3 regions of the Paenibacillus sp. OAS669 genome follow, and region 1 is predicted to be linked to each of the others. Evidence: riboswitches for the same ligand, from Rfam matches in the RefSeq annotation. Region 1 holds a riboswitch; each other region holds the start of a gene.
The links. A riboswitch is a leader RNA that binds a small molecule or an ion and turns the genes downstream of it on or off. The one in region 1 is predicted to bind cyclic di-AMP.

Region 1 (10,031 bases):
TGGTCATCACCATCGAGCCTATGCTGAACATCGGCGATTATAGAGCGAAAATCGACGCAGACGGATGGACGGCCCGAACGGTGGATGGAAGCTTGTCCGCACAATACGAGCATACCATTGCGATCACGGCGGAGGGACCCGTTATTCTCACCCAGCAATAATCAACGAATGGAAAAACAAACAGCTCCAAAGTCGCTGCAGGGCGGCCTTGGAGCTGTTTTTGGTTATCTAGTTGATTTATTTTGTTACCGGAACGGCATTCAAGTATTCTTCCAGTGTAATGCCCTTGGAAGCTATTTCTTTGGCAGCTTGCGTCCCTACGTAGCGAATATGCCAAGGCTCATATTGATAGCCTGTGATAGATTCCTTGCCTTTCAAATAACGGATGATGAAGCCGTATTCCGCTGAATGCTTGGCAAGCCATTCCGCTTCCTTCGTACCTCCGAAGCAATCCTGGGCCGCACATTTGCCGTCGCTGCCGGAGACATCGATTGCGAGCCCCGTCTCATGCTCGCTGTGTCCTGGCACGGCACTGTAGGTTTTGGCCTTTTCTTCGCCGTCATTTTTTACATAGTTATTAAATATGCTTTTTTGCGTCGCATTGGAGCGATACGCGGACACGCCTGCAAGAGAGATACCGTCTTTTTTGGCGCCGGCAAACAGCTTCTCCAGAGCGGCTGCCGCTTCCTTGCGCATTTTGCGTTTTTCGATTTTTTCCTTGAACGTGAACGGCACATCAGGGTAGACAAGATCGGACGGCTCGTACTTCTCCGGCAGGGCGAACTGCTTGTTTACCAGGACCATCGTGCTGTTAGGCTCGGCAACTACTTGATTGGCTCCGTTTTTGCCCGAATCCGGCGTTTTGGCGGTACTGTTCCCCGCAGGTGTTGTGGACGGAGTTGGAGACGCCGTTGCTGTTGATTGTCCCGGGGCAGGGCTTGGGGTTCCCGTGGCAGCGTTATCTGCAGGCTTCACGGGCGGATGGCTGTTAGACCCCTCACAGCCTGTGAATAGAGCAAGGGATGAGGCCAAAAGTAGTACGGTAAGCGTTGATTTGTTCATAACTTCCAAATTTCCTCCGTTAGTGGGTTTAACTAAGGGCGCTTCTATGAAAGAACGTCGATAGATGTATTTATCATCATACTATAGACTGGTGATTTCAATCAAAAGTTACATTCCGCGGGCAAAAAAATGGCCGGGCTATTGACTTGCTCTATGATTTGCTTAAAGCTATTAGTACGGACAAGGACTAGAAGGGAGATACCAACATGACGATCCACTATGGCGTCCTGAAATGCAAGGTGATCGGCCGAAGGCAGGGTACGCGGGAAAATCCGCATTACCAGCTGCATGCCGAAGCGGGAGGAACCCATTACCGGATTGCGATCAACGTGAAGTCGCAGCTGTCTCCCTCAGAGCTTCTCTATTACACGGACGAGCATTTTGAGCATGAGGTGACAAGCGACCTTCCGGGGCTTCCATATGGCTTCAACCGGCTGGACAGCAAACCTGGAGGGATGGCTCTCGATTACATTCGAGGCAATCTGTTTGACCGGCGCAGGATGGTTCCTCTGCCGTTCGAGGTACCGGGACACGATAATGATTTGAACGGCAAGCTGGATATGTATATGAAGCAAGCGATGGATTGCAGTGATGCGGTGCTCTATGCTTACGGCGATGTGTGGGGACCGGAGATGAAGCAGGCCGACAGCGTATTCGGATTTTTTCCCGGCAACGGCTTGCATGATATCCATATGAACCAGGGGAATCCGGGACTTCGCATGAAGGATAACGGGGTTTATCAGGATGGAGGGCTGCTGCTCCACTTTCCTTCCAATAACCGCTGGATAGCGATATTTTTGGCCTTTCAATCCCAATCCTGGCATACGGATGATGTGACGGGCAATCCAATAGATTTGAGACACCACCGAGCTGATCCCGCTCTAGAAAAAGGGCTGCTGCATACCGAGCATGCGATCTTTATCGTCGGGGCTTTGGTCAAGCCGTCCGTGCCGACGGCGTTCGAGTCGGTCACCTTGTTGAATGTTACGGACCGTACCCTGGAGCTAGCGGGGTGGTCCTTGGCCAATAAATTCAAGAAGAAATACCCGCTTGCAGGAAGCATTGAGCCAGGGCAGTTTCTTACCGTACCGATCACTCTGCCTGGATATTCCGATTTTCTGCGGCAGCGGGGTGATATCATTACTCTGCTGGATGCCAGAGGACTGAAGGTTCATGGGGTGTCCTATACGCGAAGCCAGGTACGCAGCGGGTGGACGCTTCGATTCTAAGCGGGCTGTGAAATAATAATCGGTCTGGAAACTATTGTGAGGCTTACGGCGTCTAAATCCATGAGGTGAGGACTGCGATGAAAAAATGGGCTCTTTTTATCTGTATCATGATGCTTGCAGCATGCTCCGGCCCTAACAAGGGCGGTAAGGCTCCGGAGCCCTCTTCAGTCAAGATTGAGCTTACCAACCCGTATCAGCTGGATTACTGGAAGCTGGCCTTACTGCCGACTCGCTCTTCTGAAACGTCTTGGCAGTACGCTATCGAGGTACAGTATACAGGGGACAGACCGACGAACAATGTCGTTATCGTGTACAGAGTGGATACGAAGGAGAAGATGTCGGGCAGTACGATCGGTCCCGATGCCAAGATGGTCGTCTCGAAGCTTGATCCTAATGAAAGAGTTACGATACAGGATCTGAATCTTCCGCTAAATACTCCTATCCAAGTAGGAGTAACCTGGATGAATGGTGGCACGATTATGAACGGATACGGCACTTTTACGATAACGGAAATCAAGGACGGCCAGTAAAATTTGAAGACATGAGGGTCGTCCTCAAGATTATTATGGCGGACTATAGACAGCGTATAGTTCGGCGGTACCAAACTAGATCAAACGATAACAAAACACAACTCTCCCTGCGATAAGTGCGGGGAGAGTTGTTTGATGTGCGCCAGTGATTAGCGCGCGGCAATGCTTATTGCTGATACACGTTCATGGGCTGCTGATAAGGGACTTCCTGGTAAATTCCGCCGATGGTTTGCATCGTTTGCTGAGGGGCCATAATGACCGGATACCAGCCGCGGGAGGCCATGAAGCTCCAAACCTCAAAGGCTTGATGGGAGCACATCCGGAAGGCGTCTTCGAGAAACGCCCGCAGCTGAGGTGTCGAGCATTCGAAGGCGGCCCAAGCATAGTCTCTTCCAGAGCGCTTCAACGTAAGCAGGTAGGAGGTAGCGATGGCTCGGTCATCGAGCTGCTGCAGCTTTACCTGCGGTGTAACCGGGTTAACCATCATGTGAGGAGCGGGAGCGCCCATTTGCATATGGAGCGGGGGAACATTCAGCTGGTCCCTGGACCCGGACGCTTGACTGGCGAACTCGACCTTCATGTTATAGTCCTGAATGTGGGCGGAATAATGTCTTGCGATCATATCTCTCAATTGAGGATCGCGTGCTTGATTTAGGAACAATGCCATACTGTTGATGGAATTGGTGCAGCTGAGCAGCAATTCGTTAAGCTCATAGGCTTCGTGTGCGCCTAATTGCATCGGTCGGGTCAACCCTCTCTGTGCATATTTTTGGAATACCCGTATATTCTTTCACTTCAACCCATTCCTATGCATGAAATGCAAAAAATCATTTCCTCATAAGACAATTGGCGGCAGGGGCCCCTTCCATCCTGATTCCAACATTTTAACGAAATAATACGCTAAGGGGTCCTTCGTGTTGGACAATCTTTACCGATATTGCTCCATTAGTTTGCCCAGCATTTCCCTCATAACATGGATCAGTTCGTCTGGCGCTTTTACCTTTGCATCCATACCCTATCCAATAAAAAATTGACCGAAAAATGGAAGGCTGGTTGTGGGGATTTGATCGTCCAGCCATCCTGTGCCGTCTTCTCTAACATGAATTTGCAATTTGTGTGCCGGCCACATTTCGGATTGGCATCTCTGCACCCCTGTTGCCGTAAGCTCAACATAAAGCTCCATTGCCGGACTTTCCTCTTCCATGTAAGACTCCCAGTTTCCTGTATGCACTTGCGTCAAATCGATCGCTTTCAGTTCGGAAAGTTCAACAGATCTAACCCGGTCACAGCGAAACAAGCGAATTTCTTGGCGGTGAAAGCAATAGGCCGGACAATACCAAAACCCATTGCTGGCATAAATTCCGATCGGCTGGACATCTCTTAACCGCTTATGCTGTTTCGATTCGTACTCCATGCGCACCACTTTTTGATCGATCGCAGCATCCAGCAATAAGCTCAAATAAGGCGTGCTTGCATGTCTCATCGGCGTAACCAGATCAAATCGTTTCCGCATCCGGTCGATACGGTCCCGAATATCTTCCGTCATATAAGAGTAAAACTTCCGCAACACGGAATCTGTTTCCGCCTTAAAAGGAAGATTCTCGTAGTGCCTCAATGCATGGCTGGAAAAGGGCAGCATTCTCTCGTTAAGCATCTTATATCCCCCATGCTGACCAACCTCCGAATAAAAAGGAACCCCCAGCGCGCTCAACTCCTGCATATCCCGCATAATCGTCCGCGTGGAAACTCCAAATTCATCGGCAAGCTCTTTGGCGTTGAAAGACTTCTTTTTGTTGATGATCATCATAATCTCGATCAGTCGTTTGGACTTTGCCATTATAAACTCCATTTCGTGTATTGCGACAAGTATTGTCACTATTGTGCGATATGACGCTAATCAAGTCCAAAACAACCAAAATTGGACAATTTCATTTAAAAGGAGATGTTGGAATGTCAATGCGCTCAACGTCGTTTATTATGCTGGATGGACAAGCTGCGGAAGCAATTCAGTTTTACCAGGAAGCGTTGAACTCGAAATTACTGTTCAAAACTACGTACGGGGAAGGCAAGGATGCCGATGGTTTACCTGAAGAGGTGAAAACCCGCATTTCCCATGCCGTGCTGCAAACCGGTGAAAATGATTTGATGGTCGCTGATATCTTTCCGGGGCAACCTTATGTAATCGGAGATCAGGTGAATATTTGCATTACAGCGACGCAGCAAAACGAGATTAAAGAAATGTTTACTAAATTGAGTGAAAAAGGGCAAGTGATATTCCCGCTGCAGGAAACTGAATTCAGTCCGTGCTTCGGAATAGTGAAAGATCGTTTTAACATTACGTTCCAGTTCTTCATGAATGATACAACGAGCAGTTGGAGCTGAAAATAAAAGGTTTTGACCGGGGAGGAATCCCCGGTTCTTTTATGAATAATTGATGATCCTGTATAATTTTACCGTGTAAGCTGCTGCGTGGGAACTACATTTTGTTCTTTCAGCAAAAGCTCGAAGCCAAAAACCGGATTGACGCAATCAGCATTGCAGAGAAAAACGGTTGGCTTTAGCTCAGTGCATTTTGGATAAAGAGGGTGCCGAAGCGCAGGAAATCAAAGGGAATCAATTTGTGAAAAATGGAGATAGAGTGAGCAGGAAGCAGTTATCTGGAGATCGCATGTAAAGTAAGCGTTGCCATCCTGGCCGTTGGTGTAATTTCATCGCACAAGTCTCCCAAGTGTTCTTTACAGTTAAGGGCAACTGGCGTAATATACAATTCATGATTTGAAAAAACAATGTTTCCAAATTCTGATCGCTTAATTTCCTTCTATAGGAAAGCGGGGGAACCAACACAGTGATATCCGTTCGGTGTGAGAGCCGTCCGCATATCGCTTGGGGTGAATCCGAAGGGTGCAAAGCTAGCTTGCGCCTGCCGGTAGGGCGACTCTCACCGCCCGAATCCGACAGCTAACCTCGTCAGCGTGGAACAGACTTCTAACTTCGCTATGCAGAAGTTCAAAGGGTCTATGGAGAGAGGATGATGAAGCTTGTGATCGCTATTAACGACCACAGGGCTTAAGCCTCTGTGGTCTTCTTGCGTTTTCTATTGAAAAACGATATGGAATGTTTCCATAAAACTTGATGAATATGACCTTGCAATGTATCGCTGAATCCTTAGTGCTAAGTAAGGAACGGGGGAACCAACGAGCTTACCGGCTCATGGGGTGAATCCTGAAATTTCAGGTAGGGCGACTCTCACGCCCGAATCCGGCAGCTAACCTCGTAAGCGTATCGAGAGAGGCAACGATGATCGTGTGCTTAGGTACAGCTATGGCTGTGCTTTAAGAAGCCGCGAGAAGAGTTCACCTCTTTTCGCAGGCTTCTTTTTTTGTGCCCTGATCCTGCTGCCTTCTCTTGAGAGATTAGGAGGAATGTGAAGATGAACGCCGCTCAAGAATTTATTCTTGTATCGGCGCCCAACAAAACCGGGGAAGGATTTATCCGGCTGCTGCTGTCCAAAGGCATTCCGTTCGCAGCAATTACGAACAGCCGGGCAGAGCAGGAGCGACTAGAGAGCTTGGGCGTAAAGCATACGATTTGGATCGATACGTCGGAATGCGAGTCATGGCTATTGCCTGACCTTCCGATCGGTAAAGTCTTTTTATTTGAAAGCTCCTTGAACTTGTGCTGCCGCTTCATTCAAATATGCAGGACCTGGACATCCAAAGAAATTTGCGTGGTGACGCATAATATGAATCCGCGGCTTGTCTATAAAGGTCTGGGAGCTGACCATGTCATTCATACTTCAAGCCATGATGTATCTTTCTTGATGAATTAATGCGGACGGAGGCATTCCTATGCAGGATGTATATATGGTAGTACTGCTGGCAGTAACGTACCTTTTGTTTTACGGCTTTTTGTCTTGGTGCAATCGGGTCGTTGAGGAGACAGGAGGCGAAAGATCATGATGGTTATCGCTGCCATCACCGTGCTTCTCTTCATTTATTTGGCTTATGCCCTGATTCATCCGGAAAAATTCTGAGCCTTTCATTCAGGAAAGCTCAGCAGACGAAGACAGCATTCATAGGAGGAAACGACAATGGGAATATTGCAAATCACCGTCGTGATTGTCATTCTAGTCCTGCTGGTCAAACCATTAGGGACCTATTTATATCACGTCTTTTCCAATGAAGGCAATCGTACGGATACCTGGTTTGCTCCTGTGGAGAAGGCAATCTATGCGGTAACAGGGCTGAAGAACCGCCAAGGGATGACCTGGAAGACGTATGCTCTAAGCTTCATCCTGACGAATATCGTCTTTGTGGCAATCGGCTATCTCATCCTTCGGGTTCAAAACGATTTGCCGCTGAACCCGAATGGTATTGATAATATGGAAGAAACGCTGTCGTTCAATACGGTCATCAGCTTTATGACCAACACGAATCTGCAGCATTACAGCGGGGAGTCGGGGTTATCCTACTTCTCGCAAATGGCTGTCATTACGATGATGATGTTCACCTCGGCGGCGACGGGGCTGTGCGCAGCTATTGCTTTTATACGCGGAATCACGAGCAAGGGAGAGACGATTGGAAACTTTTTTGAAGACTTTGTCAAAGCGCATATCCGGGTATTTTTCCCGCTCGCTATTGGGGTCACGATGGTGCTTGTAGCGCTTCATGTGCCGCAAACGCTGCAGCCGACCTTAAGCGTCAACACGTTGGAGGGAAGCCGGCAGCAAATCGCTATCGGGCCTGTAGCTTCGCTGGAATCCATCAAGCATCTGGGAACGAACGGAGGCGGCTTTTCCGGAGTCAACTCGGCTCATCCCTTTGAAAATCCGAGCGGTTTGACGAATGTGCTTGAAATTTTGTCAATGTGGTCTTTGGCGGCTGCCCTTCCGTACACGTACGGACGGTTTGCACGCAATCGGAAGCAGGGCTGGGTTCTATTCTCGGCGATGATGATTTTGTTCCTACTGTTTCTGTCACTCGTCTATACAGCGGAATCGGCGGGGAACCCGCTGATGAACAAGCTGGGAATCGACGCTTCGCAGGGCAGTATGGAGGGGAAAGAGGTCCGCTTCGGTATCGCGCAATCAGCGCTGTTTACAACGGTAACGACGGCGGCGACAACCGGCTCAGTCGATAATATGCACGATACGCTGACGCCGCTCGGCGGAATCACACCGCTCGCTCTGATGATGCTGAACTGCGTATTCGGCGGGAAAGGCGTAGGACTGATCAATATGCTGATGTATGCCATTCTTGCAGTATTTCTGGCCGGTTTGATGGTGGGACGTACACCGGAGTTTCTCGGCAAAAAGATCGAGCCGCGTGAAATGAAGCTGATTGCTATAGCGATTCTGGCGCATCCTTTCATTATTCTGATGCCCACGGCTCTTGCACTGGCAACGGAGTTAGGCAGGGCAGCTATATCAAATCCGGGCTATCACGGGATATCGCAGGTTTTGTATGAGTATACCTCCTCGGCCGCCAATAACGGGTCAGGATTTGAAGGCTTAGGCGATAATACGCCGTTCTGGAATATATCCACCGGTATCGTCATGCTGTTCGGTCGTTATATATCGATGATTGCCCTCTTGGGGGTGGCGGGTTCCCTTGTACGCAAGCAATGGGTACCCGAGACCATCGGCACGTTCAGAACGGATAACCGTTTGTTCGTAGGAATTCTGGTAGGTACGGTATTGATTATCGGGGCGTTGACGTTCCTGCCGGCCATCGTGCTGGGGCCTATCGCAGAACATGTAACGATTCGTTAAATAGGAGAGGCGAAACTGTATGAGCAAGATGAATGCAAACCAGCATCGGAAATCGATGCTCAATTCGGCGATCGTCATGAATGCCGTTAAAGATAGCTTCTTGAAGCTGAGTCCGGTTGTGATGATGAAAAATCCCGTCATGTTCGTTGTAGAAGCGGGCACCTTGGTCGTGCTGCTTATGACCGTGTTTCCTGGCTACTTTGGAACGGAGAACAGTGTAGGCTTCAATTTTACCGTATTCGTTATTTTATTATTCACCGTACTGTTTGCAAATTTCGCGGAAGCGCTGGCGGAGGGGAGAGGGAAGGCGCAAGCCGACTCTCTCAAAAAAACCAAGCAGGAAATTACGGCAAACAAAATCGTGAATAACGGCTCCGGTATCAAGGTGGTGCCTTCTACCCAGCTGCGCAAGGGGGACCTGGTCGTCGTGTCCCAAGGCGAAATGATTCCGGGTGACGGCGAGGTCATCGAAGGGCTGGCTTCGGTCGATGAATCGGCGATTACAGGGGAATCCGCTCCCGTCATCAAAGAAGCCGGCGGAGATTTCAGCTCCGTCACCGGCGGAACACGCGTCGTCAGCGACAAAATCAAAGTGCGGATTACGAGCGATCCCGGCGAATCGTTCATAGACCGGATGATATCGCTGGTCGAGGGCGCCCAGCGTCAGAAGACGCCTAATGAGCTGGCATTGAATACTTTGCTGACCAGCTTGACACTTATTTTTCTGATCGTTGTCGTGACCTTGGCACCTATCGCGGGCTATTTGGAGATTCGCCTGGAGATTCCGGTGTTAATCGCATTGCTCGTGTGTCTGATTCCGACAACGATCGGAGGCTTGCTGTCGGCCATAGGGATTGCCGGTATGGACCGGGTTACCCAATTCAATGTGTTGGCTATGTCGGGCAAAGCGGTAGAAGCAGCCGGGGACATCAATACGATGATCCTTGATAAAACAGGAACGATCACTTACGGGAACCGCATGGCAAGCGATATGCTGCCAATCGGGTCGGAACGTATAGAAGACTTGGCCGGATGGGCGGCTGTCAGCTCCATAAAGGATGAAACCCCCGAAGGCCGGTCCGTGCTGGAATGGATGAAGAAGCAGGGCCTAAGCTATGACGAAGCGCTTGGAGAAGGCGGCGAATTCATCGAATTCAAAGCGGAAACCCGAATGAGCGGTATCGATCTGGCGGATGGACGCAAGGTTCGCAAGGGGGCAGTCGATGCGGTGAAGCAGTGGGTCATCGCTCAAGGCGGCATCATCCCGGCGGATTTGGAGAGCAAGAGCAACGCCATTGCCTCGGAAGGGGGTACACCTCTGGCGGTGGCGGTAGATCAACGGCTGTACGGGCTGATTTATTTGAAGGATACTGTGAAGCCGGGCATGAAGGAGCGCTTTGAAGAACTGCGCAGGATGGGGATCAAGACCATCATGTGTAC
Region 2 (10,031 bases), on a different contig from region 1:
CTGCAGCATTTACACTCCTGCGCCGGATACGTCCACAGAAGCCAAAATCAAACGATTAATGGAACGCAAAGCCGTCTTGAGCGGCTCCTAAAGAATGAAGCATAGCCGTGCAGTACGAGCCTTTAAGGCGGTACTGCCCGGCATATTTTTTTGTAACCGGCTCATTTTTATAGCGGCGGCTGCAGCGGGGAAGGTTCTTAATCAAGATCCCCGTCGTAAGATGGTAATACAGACCCTCGATAACTCAGTACGTTCCTCCGAATTGCGCTTCTGTTTCTGGCATTTTAGGAAAACTTGACAAAATAGTTTTTTGAAAAAATATTCTTGACAGTTGTATTCGATGGAAGTATTATTCTTGTATCGCATAAATCCTACTAAAATAGTAGGGAATTGAAGGGGATGGGTCGCGTGAATAACAACTTGGTTACCGCGTTTCAAACGAACTGGGTAAGCTTGCTTGTTTCATTAGTCATTATCGGTTTTCTTTACTTCTTGGGGAAAAAGCGCGTAGGGTTCGGTAACCGGGTACTTCTCGCCCTTGCCCTGGGACTTATCGCAGGGATTTTCTTCAACACTTACAAGCTTAGTGCGGTAAGCGTAAGCACGATCGGTACGATTTACGTCAATCTTGTCAAAATGCTGGTGATTCCGCTGGTTGTCGTACTCGTCATCAATAGTATTACATCGATTTCAAGCCTGGGTCATTTGCGCAAAATCGGCTTGAAGACGATCTCCTTGTTCTTTATCACTACAGGGATTGCTGCTCTTATCGGTTTGATTGTAGCTTTGATTTTCGATCCGGGCTCAGGTATCGCCCAAGAGGTTCCTAAGACGTTCAAGCCTCGTGATATCCCGACGTTCTCGCAGGTTATTCTGGACTTAGTTCCGACCAATCCTATCGGTGATATGGCCGGAGGTAAGGTGGTTCCGGTCCTTATGTTCTCGATCTTCGTAGCTATCGCTATGGTACAAGTGGGAAGCAAGAAGCCTGAGGTCGTTCAGCCTGTAAAGCAGTTTATCGAATCTTTTGCACAAGTGATGCACCAGGTTACCAAATACATTATTCGTCTAACTCCTTACGGCGTGTACGCTTTGATCGGTGCCATGGCAGCCAAATACGGCCTCGAAACGCTGGCGCCGCTTGTAAAAGTTATTGCAGCCACTTATGTAGCGCTGCTGCTTCACTTCATTATTACATTCGGCGGCATGGTTTCTTTTATCGCGAAGGTGAATCCTATCAAGTTTTTCCGCAAAGCGTATCCTACGATTGCTGTAGCTTTCACAACACGCAGCAGCTACGTTACTTTGCCGGTAAATATGGAAGTTATTACGAAGAGACTACGCGTATCTCCGCGTATTGCAAGCTTCGTCGCCCCATTGGGAGCAACGATGAACATGAATGGCTGCGGCGGCGTATGGCCTGCTGTAGTAGCTATTTTCGTAGCGCGTGTATATAACATTCCACTCGGTATTTCCGAGTATATCCTTATCGTATTGGTAAGCATGATTTCTTCTATCGGTGTTGCCGGGGTGCCAGGACCAGCTGCCATCTCGACTACGGTCGTATTGACCGCATTAGGCTTGCCAGTTGAAGGCTTGGGTCTTGTATTGGCTATCGATGCTGTGGTAGATATGGGCCGTACGGCGGTCAACGCAACAGGTACAACCGTATGCTCCCTGGTTATCGCCAACTCCGAAGGGGAGTTCGACCGAGAGTCGTTCAACCGGGACGAGGAAGATCAAATGGAATTGAACACAGTGTAATTTATCTTTATAGATAAAATGAAGATGCAGCTTGGGTTCCCTGTCGGGGAAACGAGCTGCATTTTTTTGCTTACAGCTTGAAAATTTCATGGCTCCCCACAGAGCGCGGCCCCGGTATTGGGGGATGAAAAAAGCAGCGATTGATTTAGAGCGTCTTCAAAGGTAACATAAAAAGGGAAACCAGTAAGGAGGAGGTAGCACCTTTGAAGCTTGACCGTTTATTGGCTATCACGATGCTGCTGCTCAATCGCAAAAGAGTCGGGGCCCAAGAGCTTGCCGAACGCTTTGAGGTATCTCTGCGCACGATTTATCGTGATTTGGAGGCGCTGAATCAGGCGGGCATTCCGATTGTGTCCTTTGCAGGAGCATCCGGAGGCTACGAGATCATGGATCAATATCGGCTGGACCGGCAATTCCTGTCTTTAGATGAGCTTCAGTCGATTATTATAGCGCTGAAAGGGGTTGGCTCTTCCTTCGGCGATCAGGATACCAGCATCTTGTTGGACAAGGTGGGCGCATTAATGGCCAGGTCCGAGCGGCATGAGTTGGACCATTGGAGCCAGCAGGTCATGATTGACCTGAATCCATGGCATGGCGGCCAAGCGGAGAAGGAAAAGCTCGGGGTACTTCGTGCAGCTGCTCGAGATGCCAAGGTGATTCGCTTCTCCTATACGAGCTCGCAGGGGGATTCGTCCGAACGGATGTGCGAACCGATGGGGGTCGTATTAAAGGGCTACGTATGGTATTTGTATGGATACTGCAGGCTTCGTGAGGATTACCGGATATTTCGGCTTACGCGGATCGAGCATTTGACGGTCTTGGATGAAGCCTTCACACGCCGTTCCAAAACCATGGATCAGCTCGATTTTCGCTGGTCTCGTCAGGAGGAGCCTCCCCGCCTGGTAAGCCTGGTGCTCCGGTTCCAGCCTCGTGCGAAAGCGCGGCTTCAGGATTATTTCTGCTTCGGGGACATGGTGACAGAGCCCGATGGAACCATTCTTGTGACCGCCAAGCAGCCCGATGAGCCCTGGCTGTACGGGATGCTGCTGAGCCACGGGGCCGATGTGAAAGTGCTTGAGCCGGAATCGGTAGCGAGAAAGGTGCAGGAGATGGCACAAAAAATAGTGGACCAGTACCAACTAATCTTGACATAGAGTTGTCAGGGTTAGGAGGGTATACTTCAGATATTCAAGCGAGAATACAGTCATAGGTAGAGATCAAAGGAGGATGATGAATTATGTTTACTTCTGTTGAACAATTTACGGCAAGCTGGAGCCATGAATCCGCTTCTACGCAGCGCGTTATGGATGCATTAACGGATGCTTCGCTCAATCAAAAGATCACTCCCGATCACCGCAGTTTGGGACAGCTTGCCTGGCATTTGACGACCACGGTTCATGAGATGATGTCCCGTACAGGCCTTGAGTTTCAGCCGGTTGAGGGGGGCGAGCATGCTCCTGCGCCTGCTTCGGCCCAAGCTATCGCCGATGCGTACCGGAGCCAGCGTAATGCCCTACTGGAGGCGGTTCAAGCCCAGTGGAAGGATGCGGATTTAACGCGTACCAGCTCTATGTACGGAGAGGAATGGCCTAATGGACTGACTCTCCGTGTACTCATTCAGCATGAGGTTCACCACCGTGGGCAAATGACGGTGCTCATGCGCCAGGCGGGACTTCGCGTACCTGACATTTATGGCCCGACCCGTGAGGACTGGATCGAACGCGGAATGACGCCGCTAGTATAAAAGAATGAAGAGGCCTTCCCTCAATAAGGGAAGGCCTCTTTATTTCACGTCTCTGACGGCCCATTATACCTTCGTCGCAAGCTTCAGATTAAAATGCGGCTTGGTGGCATAGTCCATATAATGGACCTTACCGTCGAAGTCGAGGTAAGCCTGATACCGGCTGCGGATCGCCGGTGCCGTAATCAGCTCAAGCACTTGATCCCTCGCTACCCATCGGCTGTCGGAGGTTTCGTCTGAAGTGGACAGCTCCCCGCCCAGAGGCTGGCAAATAAAGTCCATCATCACCTTCGTGGGTACATCGGTAACCCCGTCATGCCATTTGTAGGCGGAGGTATTGGAATAGATTCCGACCAATTGGACGGGCACGGCGTCAATTCCGCTTTCCTCCTTTATTTCCCGGCTCAGTGCCTCAAGCAGATTTTCCCCGTTTTCCACTTGGCCGCCAGGATAGACCCAGCCTTCATGATGGGTTTTCACCAACAGAACCTTCCCCTGCTCATTGACCACGAAGCCTCCTACGGCTACGATATGTGTCGGCATGGCCATGCTTTGCCCTCCCATAATTTGATGGTTGCTGCAGTACCATCTTACCATATCCTTCCTAGTTTTCTTCTGATTTTCCACTGACAGATTCGATGATAGGAGACCGTTAGCAAGCTCCCCATCATAATAACCGGAGGGAACCTCCCTTTTTTCAATAAAGAAAGCAATTCGATAAGAAACGATGCGAGATGCACGGCTGTAGGCATGTATGCGCTATTTTGACTAAAGGAGAACAGAAATTGGTTTATTTATCGGGACGCGTCACGTTTACAACGGGATCATTAGAAAGTAATATTCAATCGTTGCTTGAATAATTTCATAAAGCTTAATCTTCGAAAGAAGAGCGGGGGACCCATCATTAAGGGGTGAATCCTATTGCGTAGAGCAAAGGAAGGGCATGCTTCTCACAGCCCTAATCCGACAGCTAACCTCGTCAGCGGAAGTGAGAAGGAGAGATGAACACAGGACTCTTGCCTTGTGTTTTTTGTGTTGTTACAGGACATATTAAACACTAAGATGGTTTATTACGCCAATTCTTTTGTTATCGGGGTGCACGCAGTGTGACAACAGATTCATTAAAAAGAGTTATTTTCGGCAGGCCGCTGAAATCCAATGAGCTGGAGCAAGAAAAGATGCCGGTTTGGAAGGCGCTTCCGATATTATCGTCGGACGCCTTGTCGTCAGTGGCTTATGGAACGGAACAGATTCTGATTGCGCTGGCCGCAGTCGGATCGGTTGCAGCCTTTGCTTATTCCCTGCCGATAGCGATCGCTATTATTTTGTTAATCACGATTCTGGTCGTCAGCTACAGACAGGTCATCGACGCTTATCCTCAAGGCGGCGGAGCGTACATGGTTTCCAAGGAAAACCTGGGGATGGCATTCGGAAGATTAACCGGCGTGTCGTTATTGATCGACTATACGCTGACGGTTGCGGTTTCCGTATCCGCCGGAGTGCAGGCTATTACGTCCGCCTTTCCTGCTGCGATCCCTTATATTGTGCCGATCGCCCTGTTCCTGGTTTGGCTCATGGTATGGTTAAACCTGAGAGGGACCTCCGAATCCGGAACGGTATTTGCCTTCCCGACGTATTTCTTTATTCTCTGTGTGCTGGTATTGATCGGCAAAGGGATATTTGATTTGATCACGGGGGCCAGTCATGCGAACGCCATTCATGTGATTCCGGGAGCGGCGCCGGCGGGGCTGACGATGTTCGTATTGTTAAAGGCTTTCTCCTCCGGTTGCTCTGCGGTTACCGGGATTGAGGCGATTTCAGATGCGGTGCCGCATTTTAAAACTCCTTCCAAGGACAATGCCAAAAAGACTCTGCTGTCGCTGGGGATTCTGCTGGCTGTTATCTTCGGCGGGGTTACCATCCTGACCATGGCTTACGGCGTTACACCGGATCCAAGAGGACATACCTCCGTGCTGTCTATGGTAACGGAAAGCGCATTTGGCCGCGGTACGATGTACTATGCGACGCAAATCGCGACGATGATGATTTTGACACTCGCTGCGAATACGAGCTTTAACGGCTTTCCCATCCTGGCATCGATCATGGCTCAAGACAAAAATTTCCCGAGAATGTTCGCTAACCGGGGAGACCGCTTGTCCTTCCATTTCGGGATTGTTACCTTGGGCATCTTGGCCAGCCTTCTGCTGATCGCCTTCAGAGGAAAGACCGATGCACTGATTCCTTTATACGCCATCGGTGTCTTCTTGTCCTTCACGCTGGCTCAGAGCGGTCTGGTCCGCAAATGGTTCCGGGAGAAACAAAAGGGCTGGCAGGGCCGGCTCTTGATTAACGGCTTGGGGGCGCTGGTCTCGTTCGCTGTTCTCATTATTTTTTGTGTGACGAAATTTGTGGAAGGCGCCTGGATTGTCATTATTTTGACGCCGATCCTCTTATGGTTTATTACCAAAATATATGACCATTACGAGGATGTCGCGGATCAGCTTCGCATCAACCTGGATGAGCCGCTTCCCCATAGGGAATCGATCATTATTATCCCGATCGCAGGGATTCACCGGGTGGTTGCCTCCACGATTTCTTATGCCAAGACGCTGTCGCCCAACGTAGTCGCTTTCTATATCTCGTTTTCCGATGAAGATGAGGAGAAGATGGAGAAGAAATGGGAGCAATGGAATCCCGGGGTGCGGCTGGTCGTATTCCGGTCAAGGTACCGGACGATTGTGAAGCCGCTGGTCGATTTCATCGAGCGGATCGACGCGCATGTTAAGGAAAAGCAGACCATCATGGTGCTGCTTCCCCAATTCGTAGCGAAAAAGTGGTGGCACCGCCTGCTCCATAACCAATCCGCTTATCGCATTCGGTCCAGGCTGCTGAAGGAGAAGGACGTTGTCGTAGCTACCGTTCCCTTCCATTTAAGCGAATGAAGAAGAGAGAGCTGTTAGGCTCTCTCTTCTTTAGTGTCTTCCTCTTTATTAGGTTCATTCGGGACGACGATATAGCTATGTTCATTGGTCTTGACGGACCAATCCTCTTGCGAACTGAAGAGCTCGTTTAACAGGGTGTTGATTTCCATGGAGACTCACTCCTTCATTCTGTATCGGCCTATTCAGCATAGTCCCTGCTTCTTAAGTTAACCTTAAAGTTGGAGGACTATTCCATGGCAAAAACAGGAATGGAGGGAGTTGCGGCATTATTGAATGTGACGGACCAGCTTGTCCGCGATGCCGATATAGCTAGACGGCGTAAGACGAAGCAGCCGTTCTCTCTCGGCGTCAGGCAGGCCTAACCCATGAATGAAATCGGCAATGCGCTGCGGCGTTACTTCAACGCCTCTTGTGAGCTCCTTCAATTTTTCATACGGATTCTCATAACCGACGCGGCGCATAACGGTTTGAATCGCTTCGCCGAGCACTTCCCAGCTTTCGTTCAGATCCTGCTGAATCGCCGGCTCGTTCACGGACAAGCTGGAGAGTCCGCGCAGAGTAGCGGCCATAGCAATATAGGAATGAGCGATTCCGACACCCATGTTGCGCAGGGCGGACGAGTCGGTCAAGTCGCGCTGAAGGCGCGAGATCGGCAATTTGTTGGCCAAATGATCGAGCATGGCGTTGCTGACGCCCATATTGGCTTCGGAATTCTCAAAGTTAATAGGGTTCACCTTATGCGGCATAGTGGACGAACCGACTTCGCCGGCGACGACATTTTGCTTGAAATACGCAAGCGAGATATACTGCCATACGTCGCGGTCGAAATCCAGGGTAATATTGTTGAAGCGCATGATCGAATGGAACAGCTCAGCCATGTAGTCGTGGGATTCGATCTGCGTCGTCAACGGGTTGTAGGTCAGCCCCAGGTGCTCGACGAAGGAGCGGGCGATATCTTCCCAAGGCGCGTCCGGATAGGCGATCGAGTGCGCGTTGAAGTTGCCGACCGCACCATTGAATTTTCCGAGGTATTCCTGTGCTTTGATTTGCTTGAGCTGGCGGTTCCAGCGGTATACGAACACAGCAAGCTCCTTGCCAAGTGTCGTAGGGCTCGCCGTTTGCCCGTGGGTACGGGACAGCATCGAAACATTTTTCGCAGCCTCGGCCATACGGGTGACCTCAGCCGTCATTTTCTCAGCCATTGGCAGCCAGCCGCTTTGCATGCCGTTTTTCAGCATCAGGGCGTGGGACAGGTTATTGATATCTTCCGAGGTGCAGCTGAAGTGAAGGAATTCCTTGACGTCAGCAAGGGTTGTCGGATCCAATGTTTCCTTCAGGAAATATTCGACAGCCTTCACATCATGCTTGGTCGTACGCTCGATTTCTTTGATGCGCAGTGCGGATGCATCGTTGAATTGCTCGGTGATGCCTCTCAGAAACGCGATCTCTTCCGCCGTGAAATTGCGCACTTCTGCAATCTCGGGCCTTTGGGACATATGGATCAGCCATTCGACCTCCACAAACACCCGGTACTTCATCAGAGCCCATTCCGAGAAATGCTCTGCCAATACTTCCGATTGTTCCCTGTATCTCCCGTCTAGGGGGGATATAGCTTTAATTGACATTGTTCAGCCTCTTTCTGTTCATTTGACCGTTTGTAGTTTCCTCCAACATAAGAACCATCATTCCGATTATACAATATGCCCTAAGCCTTTCACTACCCCATCTGTCTGAATCAAGGGGCCCACGCCAGGAAAGACCTAAAAAAATTACAAATAAATCTAAAATCCATGGCGTACCGTTTCCGCTCCATATTCTTTACAATAGGTTTTGTGACCGAAAATGTAAGTGCTTACATCACATATTTGCAAGTCTGAAGGGGGATGAAAGGTGAAAGCTCTGAAAAAAGCGTTTTTGTGGATCGATAGCTTTTTTGAGACCTTTTCCATGGCGGCGCTGCTGGCGATGATTCTTATCGTAACGACCCAGGTGTTGACCCGGAAGCTGTTTCATTTCGTATTATTTTGGTCGGAGGAGGTGACGCTCCTGCTGTTGGTCTGGTTCTCCTTCCTTGGTATCGCGTACGGTTTTCGCGAGCACCTGCATCTGGCCATCGATTCGTTTACAAGCAAGTTTCCTCCCAAAGTCAATTGGGTACTGGATAAGACGATTTATGCAAGCACGTTCGCCTTCGGTGTCTATCTGATCCTATCCGGTACCGAGTTTACCATCCTCATGAACGAGAGCACGCTGGCGGCGACCAAGCTTCCCAACAGCGTTATTTATGTGGTGATGCCGATCACGGGTCTGCTTGTATGCGTGTATTCCTTCCTGCAGTTTATCGGGATCGACACAAGAAGGCATCGAGGCATTGAGGAGGGGAGTCATTAGATGGAAGAAACGACAATCGCGATACTCATTCTTACCGTCAGCTTCGTAGTTCTGATGGTGCTGCGGTTTCCAATCTCGCTGACGCTGGCGCTGTCTACATTGCTGACGGTGATGTATCTGGATATCCCGCTGGCGGTGGTCGGTCAACGGATGATTCAGGGCATCAGCTCGTATTCACTCCTGACGATACCATTTTTTATTCTTGCCGGACATATGATGAGCGAGGGCAAGCTTGCGCTGCGGCTCGTGAATCTCGCCCAGCTGATTGTCGGCGGGATACGGGGCGGACTGGCGATGGTGAACTCGGTCGCCTGCATGTTCTTCGGCAACATTTCCGGTTCGGCGGTAGCGGATGTGTCCTCGATCGGCTCCGTCATGATCCCGATGATGAAGAAAAAAGGCTACGATACCGACTATGCGGTAGGAGTTACCGTATCCTCCGCGATTCAAGGGGTGGTCGTTCCTCCGAGCCACAATCTGGTGCTGTACTCCTTGGCGGCGGGGGGCGGCGTATCTATAGCCAGTCTGTTCCTTGCGGGCATCATCCCCGGATTGATTCTCTGCATCTCCCTGATGGCGACAAGCTACGTGTATGCGATCAAGCGAGGGTATGCCAAGGGAGACCCGGTAGAACGCAAGGATATTCCGAAGATCGTGCTGGATGGCTTAATGTCGCTGATGACAGCGGCTATTATTCTCGGGGGCATCTTCAGCGGCTGGTTTACGGCGACGGAGTCGGGTGCATTGGCCTGCTTATACGCCTTTATCCTGACGTTTGTCGTCTACAGGGACATTCCGGTCAGCCGCATGTGGGTGATTTTGCAAAAAACGTTCCGAACCGTCTCCATGGTGCTGTTCCTCATCGCCGCATCCGATGCGTTCAGCTGGCTGCTGGCTTACCTGAAAATTCCGGCCATGGTGACCGATGCGATGCTGGCCATATCGGACAGCCCGATTATCATCCTGCTTATTATTAATATCGTGCTGCTGATTCTCGGCGCCCCTATGGATATGGCCCCGCTTATTTTGATCATGACGCCGATCCTGCTGCCCGTCGTAACTCATCTCGGAATGGATCCGGTCCATTTCGGCATTATTATGATGCTGAACCTGGGCATCGGGCTGCTGACGCCGCCGGTCGGGACAGTGCTGTTCGTCGGCTGCGCCATCGGAAAAATATCGATCAGCCAAGG
Region 3 (10,031 bases), on a different contig from region 1:
AGCGTAGCCGGGTCCGTGGAAGAAATGATGGCTCCGAGCAATACGGCATACAGAAGCGGAATGCCCAGCAGCCAATGAGCCGCCATAGCAACGACTCCGCAGGTTATCAACACGCCCGGCACGCTCAATAGCGCGACGGACAGCCATACCTTCTTCAGGCCGGACAGCCGGATGTTGCGCCCTCCATCGAACAAAATGAGCACGGAGCCGATAGTCAAGATGAATTGATTGGTCAGTGAGCTGCTGGTCTCTGAGACCCAGTGCAGTCCCTGCCCTACAATCATGCCCGCGATCAGGAATAAAGCGACATCAGGCAGCTTCAATTTGCCGGCCAAGCGTCCGAAAATCATCCCCAGACCAAGAATGAGCACCAATAATAGCAAGATATGATGGACTATTTCCGAAACGTCGTTGGCCATGCTCTTTTGTCACTCCATTGTCCCAGATGTGCAGCGTCTCTATTTCTTGTGACGGCTGATTATTTGCTAACGGATTACTTCGCTCTCGAACAAATCAATCTGCTCGTTCGTTCCTATGATGACCATAATGTCCTGTTCATCCAGCGTATCTACAGCGGTCGGAGCAATAATGACTCCGTGCTTCTTATTGATAGCGACGACACTGCACCCGTATTTGGCTCGAGGGTCCAGCTCCTTGAGCGTCCGGCCGGATAAGCGCTTAGGTACCGACAGCTCTGCGATGGTATAATCTTTGGACAGTTCGATATAATCGAGCAGGTTCGGTGAAACCAGCTGATGCGCTACGCGAATCCCCATATCCCTCTCCGGGAAGATCACCCGGTCAACGCCGATCTTGTTCAGCACCTTCCCGTGAAGCTCGGAGAGCGCCTTCGTGACCACCATCTTGACACCAAGGTCCTTGAGCAGGATCGCTGTCAAAATGCTTGCCTGAATATCATCCCCGATGGAGACGACCGCACAATCAAAATTACGCATGCCTAGCGACTTCAACACATCTTCATCCGTAGAATCCGCGACGACGACATGCGTCAAGACATCGCTCATCTCCTCTACGGCTTCCTCATCCTTATCGATGCCCAAAACCTCGTATCCGAGATCCACCAGCTCCCTGGCCAAACTCGATCCGAATCTCCCCAGCCCAATCACTGCATACTGACTACGTTTCATTGTCTTAACTTTTCCCCTATCCAATGGTTATTTTCCCTTCCGGGTATCTGTATAATTCTTTTTCCGTTTTTGGCCCAAGCGCATATGCCAGCGTCAAAGGACCGAGACGGCCCGCAAACATCATCAGGCAAATCAATATTTTGCCGACATCGGTCAAATCCGTCGTCATTCCCATCGTCAAGCCAACCGTGCCGAAGGCGGAGGTCACCTCGAACAAAATCATCAGGAATGGATGGTTTTCCGTCGTGGACAAAATCATCGCAACGAAGATGACCATAAACAAGGCGATCATCGTAAGCGTAATAGCTTTCAAAATACGGTCCTTACCCAAACGGTAATGAAACAGGACAATGTCTTCCTTCCCCCGGACCATAGCTATCATCGCGCCAATCAGCGTCGTGAAGGTGGTCGTCTTGATCCCGCCCCCGGTAGAGCCCGGAGAGGCGCCTATAAACATCAGGATGATCATGAAAAACTGCGTCGCCTGGCGCAGGCTTCCCAAATCTACCGTATTGGCTCCCGCCGTGCGCGGAGTTACCGATTGGAAGAACGATGCCCAGATCTTGCCTCCCCACGTCAGTGAGCCTAAGGTTTTGGCATTCGTAAATTCAAATATAAAGATGACGAGTGCGCCAATAAGAATAAGCAAGCTTGTCGCGCTCAAGACCACCTTGGAATGCAGCGACAGCCGCCGGTGGTTCCTGTAGTCCATAACGTCCGACATGACTACAAACCCAAGACCTCCCAGAATGATAAGCCCCATTGAAACGATATTGACGACGGGGTCATTGACATATGAGGTAAGACTCGTGAACGGACCATAGACCGATCCGAACAGGTCAAAGCCGGCATTGTTGAAGAAGGAGATCGCATGCCAGAAGCCAAAATAAATCCCTTTGGCCGGGCCCAGCTCCAACGACCATCGAATCGAGAAAATCACTGCCGCAGCGAGTTCAATTGTGAGTGAGTATCGAATGACCCGGCGGATCAACCGTACGATCCCTTCCATGCTTCCCTGGTTCATCGCTTCCTGCAGGATTAACCGTTCTTTCAAGGAAATTCGCTTTTTTAGCGCAAAAGCAAACAGGGTCGCCATCGTCATAAAGCCCAGACCGCCGACCTGGATCAGCAAGATGATGACAATTTGCCCGAATTTCGAAAAAAACGTTCCCGTATCCACAACGACGAGCCCTGTCACACAGGTGGCCGATGTCGCGGTAAACAACGCATCCAGAAAGCGCAGGGGCTTGCCTGTAGCCGAGGCGACCGGGAGGGACAGGAGCATGGCGCCTGCAAGAATAATCAATGCAAAGCCGATAACTAATATTTGCGGCGGTGTGAGTTGAATTTTTTTGGTTACGGGCTTCATCGTTCACCTCAATTTCGGTTTTCAGGCAATAAAAAAGACACTGGAAACCCAATGCCCTATACAGGTTCCTGCAACAAAGCCTACGAGGTTAGCTGACGGATTCGGACGCACAGGTACCCTATCAATTCCATCTCGCGAAATGGAATCGAATTCACCCCTTATTACTCATGGTTCCCCCGTTTTCAAAAAGAAATTCGGCTTTTTATTCAATTGATATGAATTATAATGTGCTTTGCTTGTAATCACAAAGTCGCTTTTACTCGAAAACGGGTAATAATCGGATTATTAGAATACTTAGTATGAAGCTGATAGAGCCGGCGCTTCGCTTTTCAACGATTTTCCCCTTCTTGCTCTGAATTTCATTGGATTTTGGCCGGGCATGTGTGCTAAGTTTAATGAATACAATGACATATCCTCACCATTTTATAAGCATAATGTAAGCTTCTAATTCTAAGTAAGGAGACATGGCATGGTAAAACGTCAAACCGACTTCCCTCTTCTCATTTTGGCACTTTTTGGAATTATCTTGTATGTATCGATCGCCGCCATCTCTTCCTGGCTCCAGGATGAATCGGTTGAGCAAGTACAGGAGGCCTCCCTCCCAACGGTTACGAAGCAGCAGGCAGCAGAGGCGGCCGTCCGGTTCGTTCAGGAGCGCTTCGGGCTCTCGGCCGATTATCGTACCGGCACCTTGTTTCAGTCTCATTCCGATCGAAGCGGATATCTGCAAAAAGCGGAGCTGCTCGATGAATATGTCAAGCGCTTTGCCGCCTATCCTATCGATTATTTTGAGGTGGAAATTAACGACAATTCGAACCTTGCTACCTATTACGTAGAGGTTAACTTTACCAACTTAAATATAATGGGCTGGAACGCGTACTACGCTCCCTCGAGCAAAAAGCAGACTGTTGCCTCATTGGGAGACTCATTGGCGATAGCGGAGCAAACGTTGAAGGACCAGGGCTACACGCTATCCGATTTCACGAGAATCCATCCGGTAACCGAGCCGGAACCGCCTGTAACGAACGGTCGCGGTACGCCTTACCTATTTGAGAGTAAAGACAAACAAATAGGAGAAGCCAAGCTTAGGTTAAGCTTGTCGGTAGACGGCGGAAAGGTCACGGCCTTCCATACGGCGTTTTCCATACCTGAGTCCTTTGCCGAATGGAAGGAACAGCAGAATGACAATGCTTCCTTGATGACCCGGATTAGTCTCGGAGCTTCTCTCATCATGGCGGCTGCGGCTGTATTCCTTATGATTCGATACCGCAAAGAATGGACCTTTCGGCGCGGGATCTTTTTAACCTTCATTTTTGCTGCCATCTATATCTTCAACAATTTCAACATGCTTCCGGCATTCCGGACCATGCATTCCAATGGGCCTTCCGATTGGGGCGCTATGTTTAACCTTTGGTTTATTAATATCGTTACTGCTATCATGGCTGTCAGCGTCTATTTTTCGTTTCAGGCGGGACGTCAGCTATGGCAGAGGCAGGGCTGGATTACCTGGCCCGTTTGGAGGGACGATTCGTTTGGGGGGCATATCCGCAGCTCAATGATTCGGGGGTATCTGCTCTGTATTTTCATCCTGGCCGTGCAGCAAACGCTATTTTTCATAGCGGGCGAATACTTTGATGTCTGGTCCGTGAACGACCCTGCCGATTCCGTCCTGAACATGTCTTGGCCCGCGGCTTTTCCTCTAATGGCATGGGCAGCGGCGATATCCGAGGAAGCCATCTACCGGCTGTTCGGCATCGCCTTCTTCATGAAGCTCGTACGCAACCGGTTCCTTGCAGTGCTGCTGCCAAGCATGATTTGGGCGCTCAGTCATACGCAGTACCCTATCTACCCGGTCTATACGCGTTTTATTGAGGTAACGATCATCGGAATCATTTTTGGCTATGCCTTTTTGAAATACGGCTTGATGACCGTACTCTTCGCTCACGCAACGATGGACAGCATCCTGATGGGCTTGTCGCTGCTGGACTTGAAGGGCACGCCGTTTCTCATCACCGGCATCTTTTATATCCTCTTCCCAGGGCTGGTGGGCCTGGCCGTCGCTTGGCTCCATGCCAAAGCAAAGAGGAACCCTCCGACTCTCCGTACGAGTCATTAGATTCCTCCCGGTTATAATGTCAAAAAGCTGGAAGCTTCCGCCAACCTATTCGATGGCGTTGGCTTCCTGCTGATATTCTTCACCGCTCTCTTCTTCTTCTTGCAGCGGTTCCTCCGCTTCGCCGTTCAGCGAGCGCAAAATTTGCGAAGCCAGCTTTTCCCCGATTCCAAGAGGCCGGAAATCCTCAATGCCGGCTTCTTTAATTTTTTTCAGAGAGCCGAAGTGCTTCAAGAGCGCCTTGCGCCGCTTCTCCCCGATGCCTGGAATGGAATCCAGCGTCGATACGACCATCGACTTCGCGCGCGTCTCCCGATGGAAGGTGATCGCAAAGCGATGGACCTCATCTTGAATCCGCTGGAGCAAATAAAATTCCTGGCTGTCCCTGGGAAGCGGAACGACCTCGGGCGGATCTCCCGTCATCAGCTCCGCCGTTTTATGCTTGGCGTCCTTAACAAGGCCGCAGACCGGGATATATAGCCCCAGCTCATTTTCAAGCACATCGACGGCCGCTGAAATCTGCCCTTTGCCGCCATCCACGACGATAAGATCCGGCATTGGCAGGTTTTCTTTAAGTACCCGTTCGTATCTCCGGCGAATAACCTCACGCATCGTTTCGTAGTCGTCCGGCCCTTGCACCGTGCGAATCTTGTATTTGCGGTATTCCTTGCGGTCCGGCTTGCCGTCCGTAAACACGACCATGGCCGATACGGGATCGGAGCCCTGAATGTTGGAGTTATCGAAGGCCTCGATACGGTGAATCATCCCGGTACCGAGCCATTCGCCCAAATTTTCCACCGCTTTGACCGTACGCTGCTCGTCTCTCTCAATAAGCCGGAATTTCTCCTCCAGCCCGACGCGGGCGTTATCGCACGCCATATGAACCATATTTTTTTTCAAGCCGCGTCGCGGGATATGGACCTTCACCTTAAGCCAGCTCTCCAGCGCTTCCTTGACGTCGGTCTTCATTCCTTCGGCGAGCCCCGCAGGTTCCTCTTCGCTGGCGGATTCCGGAGCTTCGGCGCCCGCTGCGTTCGCTTCCTGCTCTTGCTCCGGCTCCGCAGGCAGGAAGACCTCCCTCGGCAGGGCGGGGTTATCGCTGTAATACTGCGTGACGAAGGAAATGAAATCCTCGTATTCCTCGCCGTAATACGGGAACATCGAGGCGCGCCGCTCGATCAGCTTCCCTTGGCGCATGTACAGGATTTGGACGCACATCCAGCCCTTATCCACCGCGTAGCCGAATACATCCCGGTCCACAATATCGTGGGTTGTGATCTTCTGCTTCTCCATGACCGCGTCGATATGAACAATATGATCGCGCAGCTCCTTGGCCCGTTCGAAATTAAGCTCCTCCGCCGCCTCATGCATTTTGCGGGTCAAATCCTGCTTAATTTCATCGTGCCCCCCGTTCAAGAACCGGGTAATCTCCTGCACCATCCGGTCATATTCTTCCTGAGCGACCTCATACTCGCACGGGGCAACGCATTGCCCCAGATGGTAATACAGACAGACGCGCTCCGGCAGCGTCTTGCATTTGCGGAGCGGATACAGCCGGTCTAACAGCTTCTTCGTCTGCTGTGCAGCAAAGGCATTCGGGTAAGGGCCGAAATATTTGCCCTTGTCCTTATACACCTTGCGGGTCACCTCGAGCCGCGGATGCTTCTCATTCGTTATCTTGATGTACGGGAACGACTTGTCGTCCTTAAGCAGCACGTTATAGCGGGGATAATACTGCTTGATCAGGTTACACTCAAGTATTAATGCCTCTACGTTGCTGGCCGTTACTATATATTCAAAGTCGGCGATCTCATTGACCAGAGCCTGCGTCTTGGCGCTGTGGCTTCCTGTAAAATAGGAGCGGACCCGGTTGCGCAGCACCTTGGCCTTACCGACATAAATCACCTTGTCGTCTTTATTCTTCATCAAGTAACAGCCTGGCTTCTCCGGCAGCAGAGCCAGCTTGTTACGGATCGCTTCGTTTCGCCGCTTGCGCTCCTGTTCCTCCTCGTGCATCGTCATCGCGACCTATCTCCTTTCTCACAACCATCCCATGAACATGACGTTGCTTCCTTCTTAGGCATAAGCAATCCTCCAAGGATGCGGTGGAAGCCTGCTTGGCATAGTCTTATGCAACAAAAAAGCTCTTTTCCAGCATAGCAGAAAAAGAGCTTTTTCTCATTAACAGTTTTCGTTAGAAAACATTATTGATTGCGGGTTACAACGTTTTTCAAAGCGTCCTTCGATTGGAAGCCTACCACTTTATCAACCGGTTGTCCGTCTTTGAACACGATCAATGTAGGGATGCTCATAACTCCAAAACGGGATGCGGACTCAGGATTGTCATCCACGTTCACTTTAGCGATTTTCACGCTGTCCCCCAATTCTTGATCAAGCTCTTCCAATACAGGAGCGATCATTTTGCAAGGTCCGCACCAAGGCGCCCAGAAATCAACAAGAACCGTACCGGATCCTTCAACTTCATTCTTGAAGGATTGGTCCGTAACATTAACGATAGCCATCGTATGTCTTCTCCTTCCACCGGATAAAATAAAATGTTGTCAACAAGTAAAGTATACCACAATACCCCCTATTTTCAACCGCCGCCCGACTCGTCCATCTGTTGCCATCCATGAGCGGCTTTACCCTGTACTCATTTTGAAAAACGTCGCATAATTGTCACTTTCCCCTGCTTTACAATTATCTTCGTATTTGGGTATACTATTCGTAATTAGGACTATGCACAAGACTTTCCTACGGAAATTCTTAAGGAGGAAATCAATAATGAGCGATCCAAAGCATCCTGAACTTCATGTGATGGAAGAACCAACCAACGACTTTTTGGACGTTGCAATCGGCTTCGGCGTATTCTTCGGTGTTCTTCTGCTGATTGCTGTAGTCGCAACCGTTGTTCAGGTTATGACTCGCTAATAGGTTATCAAAGGTCTGTCCAGCTGACACAAGCGGGGCAGGCTTTTTTATTTTGCAAGAACGGCTGGCGAATGCAAATCAATGACGAACCTTATATCACCAAAGTCACTAAGTAACGGATTTGCTGTCCATTACTCTGTCCTTAGCCATTTTAGCTGCACGCCCAAATTGTACATAATACAATGCAACCATCATAACGACCAGAATAGCCAGTACCAGAAAAATGTCGCTATATACGAATGTAGTGCTGTTTTGAGGTATCGGATTGAAGTGAACGGTCGAAGTGCCGAAATCCAGTACCTTGGCGATGGCAGCGGCAGATGCAGCCGAAGAAATAAAAGTGATCATGGAGAACAATCCCATTCCTACTCCTATATGCTCTTTGGGCAGCGCTCGTGAAACGGTGTTCGACATCGCAATTTGCATGAACGATTGACCAAGGACACCGAAAATGAGAAAGATCGCAATAAAGACTGGCGACATGCCTACGACGGAAGACAAACAAACGAAACCGATAATAAGAAGTGCTGCTGCTGTATACACAAGAAACGGATTTCCCTTTTCATCAGCTAACTTGCCGCCTCGCCGACCCAAAATCGCTGCCATTATGGCTGACGGTAACATAACCATTCCAATGAAAACCGGTGACAAATGGTTTACAGAAGAAAGCAGCTGAGGTGTGACGAATGGAATAGCAAAGCTAATCCCAATCATGACGAAAGTAATAATCAGACCGAATGAAAACGGTTTGTTTCGAAAAATAGCCGGGTCTATAAACGGCGCTGTGGCTAAGCGTATACGTAATAAGAAAAGAATAAAAGAAATAGCACCCGCTGCAGCAAGCCAAATATTTTCTTGAGTTAATGCCAGTAGTAGAAGGGCTACTGTGCCCGCCAAAAGTGATCCGCCAATAAAATCCATTTTGCTGGCGACTCCCTTTTCATCCTCTAAATATTTCCGATACATCGGCAGCGTAAACAGCGATAAAAGCGAAATCACAAATAAAACCCGCCAGTTCCACGTACTGCTCACCACCCCGGCAATGATTGGACCGAGTGCCAAACCTAGTGCGTATCCGATTGCGACGGTACCCAGTGCACGACCGCGCCTTTCAGGTGAAAAGTAACGGACTGGCACGATCATTGTAACCGCTGGAATGACCGCTGCACCCGCTGCCTGCACAATTCGTCCCACAATGACCATCCAATATTGAGTAGCGACGAGACCTACAACAGACCCCATAGCAAAAAATAGCAGACCAAATGTCAGCAAATTCTTCAAGCTGTATCTGTCTGTCAATTTTCCGTAAGTTACCGAGCCAATTGCATATACAATCATATAGCCCGTAATGATCCAGCTCCCTTGTGACGGCGAGAGCTGAAACTGATTATTGATAATCGGAAGTGCAACATTAAACATGGTTGCATTCATGACGGAGATAATGAGCGTAAAGACAAGAATACCAAGTAATAACTCTCCTGCATTCTTTTGAATACTATGATTGGTTTGCATTGGAATGCCTCTTTTCTATAGGACAAAACAGCGCTGCTGAAGCAGCCCTTCTGTATTCCCTTTTGATTGACAAATTTATCACGCTGTGAAACTGGAAGAATTTCTTTGCCGCAACGGCAAAGAAATTCTTCCAAAGTTCCGGCGGGTTATTCAGGGTAATTTGAAATTGATTTTGTTTTTGATTTTGCTCCCACAGCCGCAAATGATCGTATGCTTCAAAATTTTAATTGGCTGCTGGCACATGGGGCACACACTTTGATGAATCGGATCGTTCAGTTTCACTGCTTCCTCCGTACTTGACGTTGTTTCGCTTCGAGCATTGGGGATTCCCGCCCCGTTGCTGTATGTAGGCATCAACACAAGCACGCATACCACAACCAATTTTTATTCATGTCATTGTCTCCTATGACCCAATATCTTGGGTTACTTGACTTCCCCTGTTGCCACGAGAACGGCTCTTCCCAGCGTATGGCTCTGCATGGTGAATCCTAAGAGAGCCGGCGTGGAGTTAGAGTCGACGCCGACATTCTCAACATCCAGCGCATGAACGACAAAATAATACCGATGGGGACCGTGTCCCGCTGGAGGCGCCGCACCAATAAACCGTTCGAGCCGCAAATCGTTCGGCAGCTGCAAAGCGCCTTGCGGTAAGCCGCTGCCATGCTCGTCGCCTGCGCCGGTTGGCAGTTCGGTGACGCTGGCAGGGATGTTGATGACGGCCCAGTGCCAGAGGCCCGATCCGGTCGGTGCGTCCGGGTCATACGCGGTGACGGCAAAACTCTTCGTCCCTTCGGGCGCACCCGACCATTTCAAATGGGGCGAAAGATCTTGTCCGCCCTCCACTCCTGACATCGCCGAATATTGCTGAGGCGATAAAGGAAGGCCCTCCGCAATGTCGTTGCTCGTCACCTGAAAAACGGCGACTTCCGGAAATTTGGCAAATGGGTTGTTACTCACT

Region 2: linked by a shared signal. The riboswitch ahead of GGC63_RS17010 (APC family permease) and the one ahead of GGC63_RS27930 (hypothetical protein) in region 1 are both predicted to bind cyclic di-AMP.
Region 3: linked by a shared signal. The riboswitch ahead of GGC63_RS19635 (TrkH family potassium uptake protein) and the one ahead of GGC63_RS27930 (hypothetical protein) in region 1 are both predicted to bind cyclic di-AMP.

The regions. Positions count from the first base shown of each region.
Region 1 is NZ_JADBDR010000016.1:148,532-158,562, reverse strand. Features, by position in the region: gene map (type I methionyl aminopeptidase) at 1-161, shown strand, start outside; gene GGC63_RS27960 (D-alanyl-D-alanine carboxypeptidase family protein) at 238-1,062, opposite strand; partial or broken gene GGC63_RS34690 (DUF2278 family protein) at 1,269-1,895, shown strand; gene GGC63_RS27950 (hypothetical protein) at 2,369-2,821, shown strand; gene GGC63_RS27945 (spore coat protein) at 2,988-3,560, opposite strand; gene GGC63_RS27940 (YafY family protein) at 3,837-4,658, opposite strand; gene GGC63_RS27935 (VOC family protein) at 4,772-5,203, shown strand; cyclic di-AMP (ydaO/yuaA leader) riboswitch at 5,616-5,809, shown strand; cyclic di-AMP (ydaO/yuaA leader) riboswitch at 5,967-6,117, shown strand; gene GGC63_RS27930 (hypothetical protein) at 6,252-6,650, shown strand; gene kdpF (K(+)-transporting ATPase subunit F) at 6,777-6,854, shown strand; gene kdpA (potassium-transporting ATPase subunit KdpA) at 6,912-8,591, shown strand; gene kdpB (potassium-transporting ATPase subunit KdpB) at 8,620-10,031, shown strand, end outside.
Region 2 is NZ_JADBDR010000007.1:118,647-128,677, reverse strand. Features, by position in the region: gene GGC63_RS17035 (helix-turn-helix transcriptional regulator) at 1-91, shown strand, start outside; gene GGC63_RS17030 (dicarboxylate/amino acid:cation symporter) at 409-1,764, shown strand; gene GGC63_RS17025 (helix-turn-helix transcriptional regulator) at 1,968-2,918, shown strand; gene GGC63_RS17020 (DinB family protein) at 3,002-3,508, shown strand; gene GGC63_RS17015 (NUDIX hydrolase) at 3,572-4,054, opposite strand; cyclic di-AMP (ydaO/yuaA leader) riboswitch at 4,364-4,505, shown strand; gene GGC63_RS17010 (APC family permease) at 4,612-6,447, shown strand; gene GGC63_RS34905 (hypothetical protein) at 6,462-6,596, opposite strand; gene purB (adenylosuccinate lyase) at 6,714-8,072, opposite strand; gene GGC63_RS17000 (TRAP transporter small permease) at 8,338-8,838, shown strand; gene GGC63_RS16995 (TRAP transporter large permease) at 8,839-10,031, shown strand, end outside.
Region 3 is NZ_JADBDR010000008.1:310,034-320,064, reverse strand. Features, by position in the region: gene GGC63_RS19645 (cation:proton antiporter) at 1-419, opposite strand, end outside; gene GGC63_RS19640 (potassium channel family protein) at 486-1,148, opposite strand; gene GGC63_RS19635 (TrkH family potassium uptake protein) at 1,165-2,517, opposite strand; cyclic di-AMP (ydaO/yuaA leader) riboswitch at 2,580-2,727, opposite strand; gene GGC63_RS19630 (CPBP family intramembrane glutamic endopeptidase) at 2,987-4,633, shown strand; gene uvrC (excinuclease ABC subunit UvrC) at 4,679-6,652, opposite strand; gene trxA (thioredoxin) at 6,835-7,152, opposite strand; gene GGC63_RS19615 (YqzM family protein) at 7,415-7,561, shown strand; gene GGC63_RS19610 (MFS transporter) at 7,670-9,073, opposite strand; gene GGC63_RS19605 (YbhB/YbcL family Raf kinase inhibitor-like protein) at 9,497-10,030, opposite strand.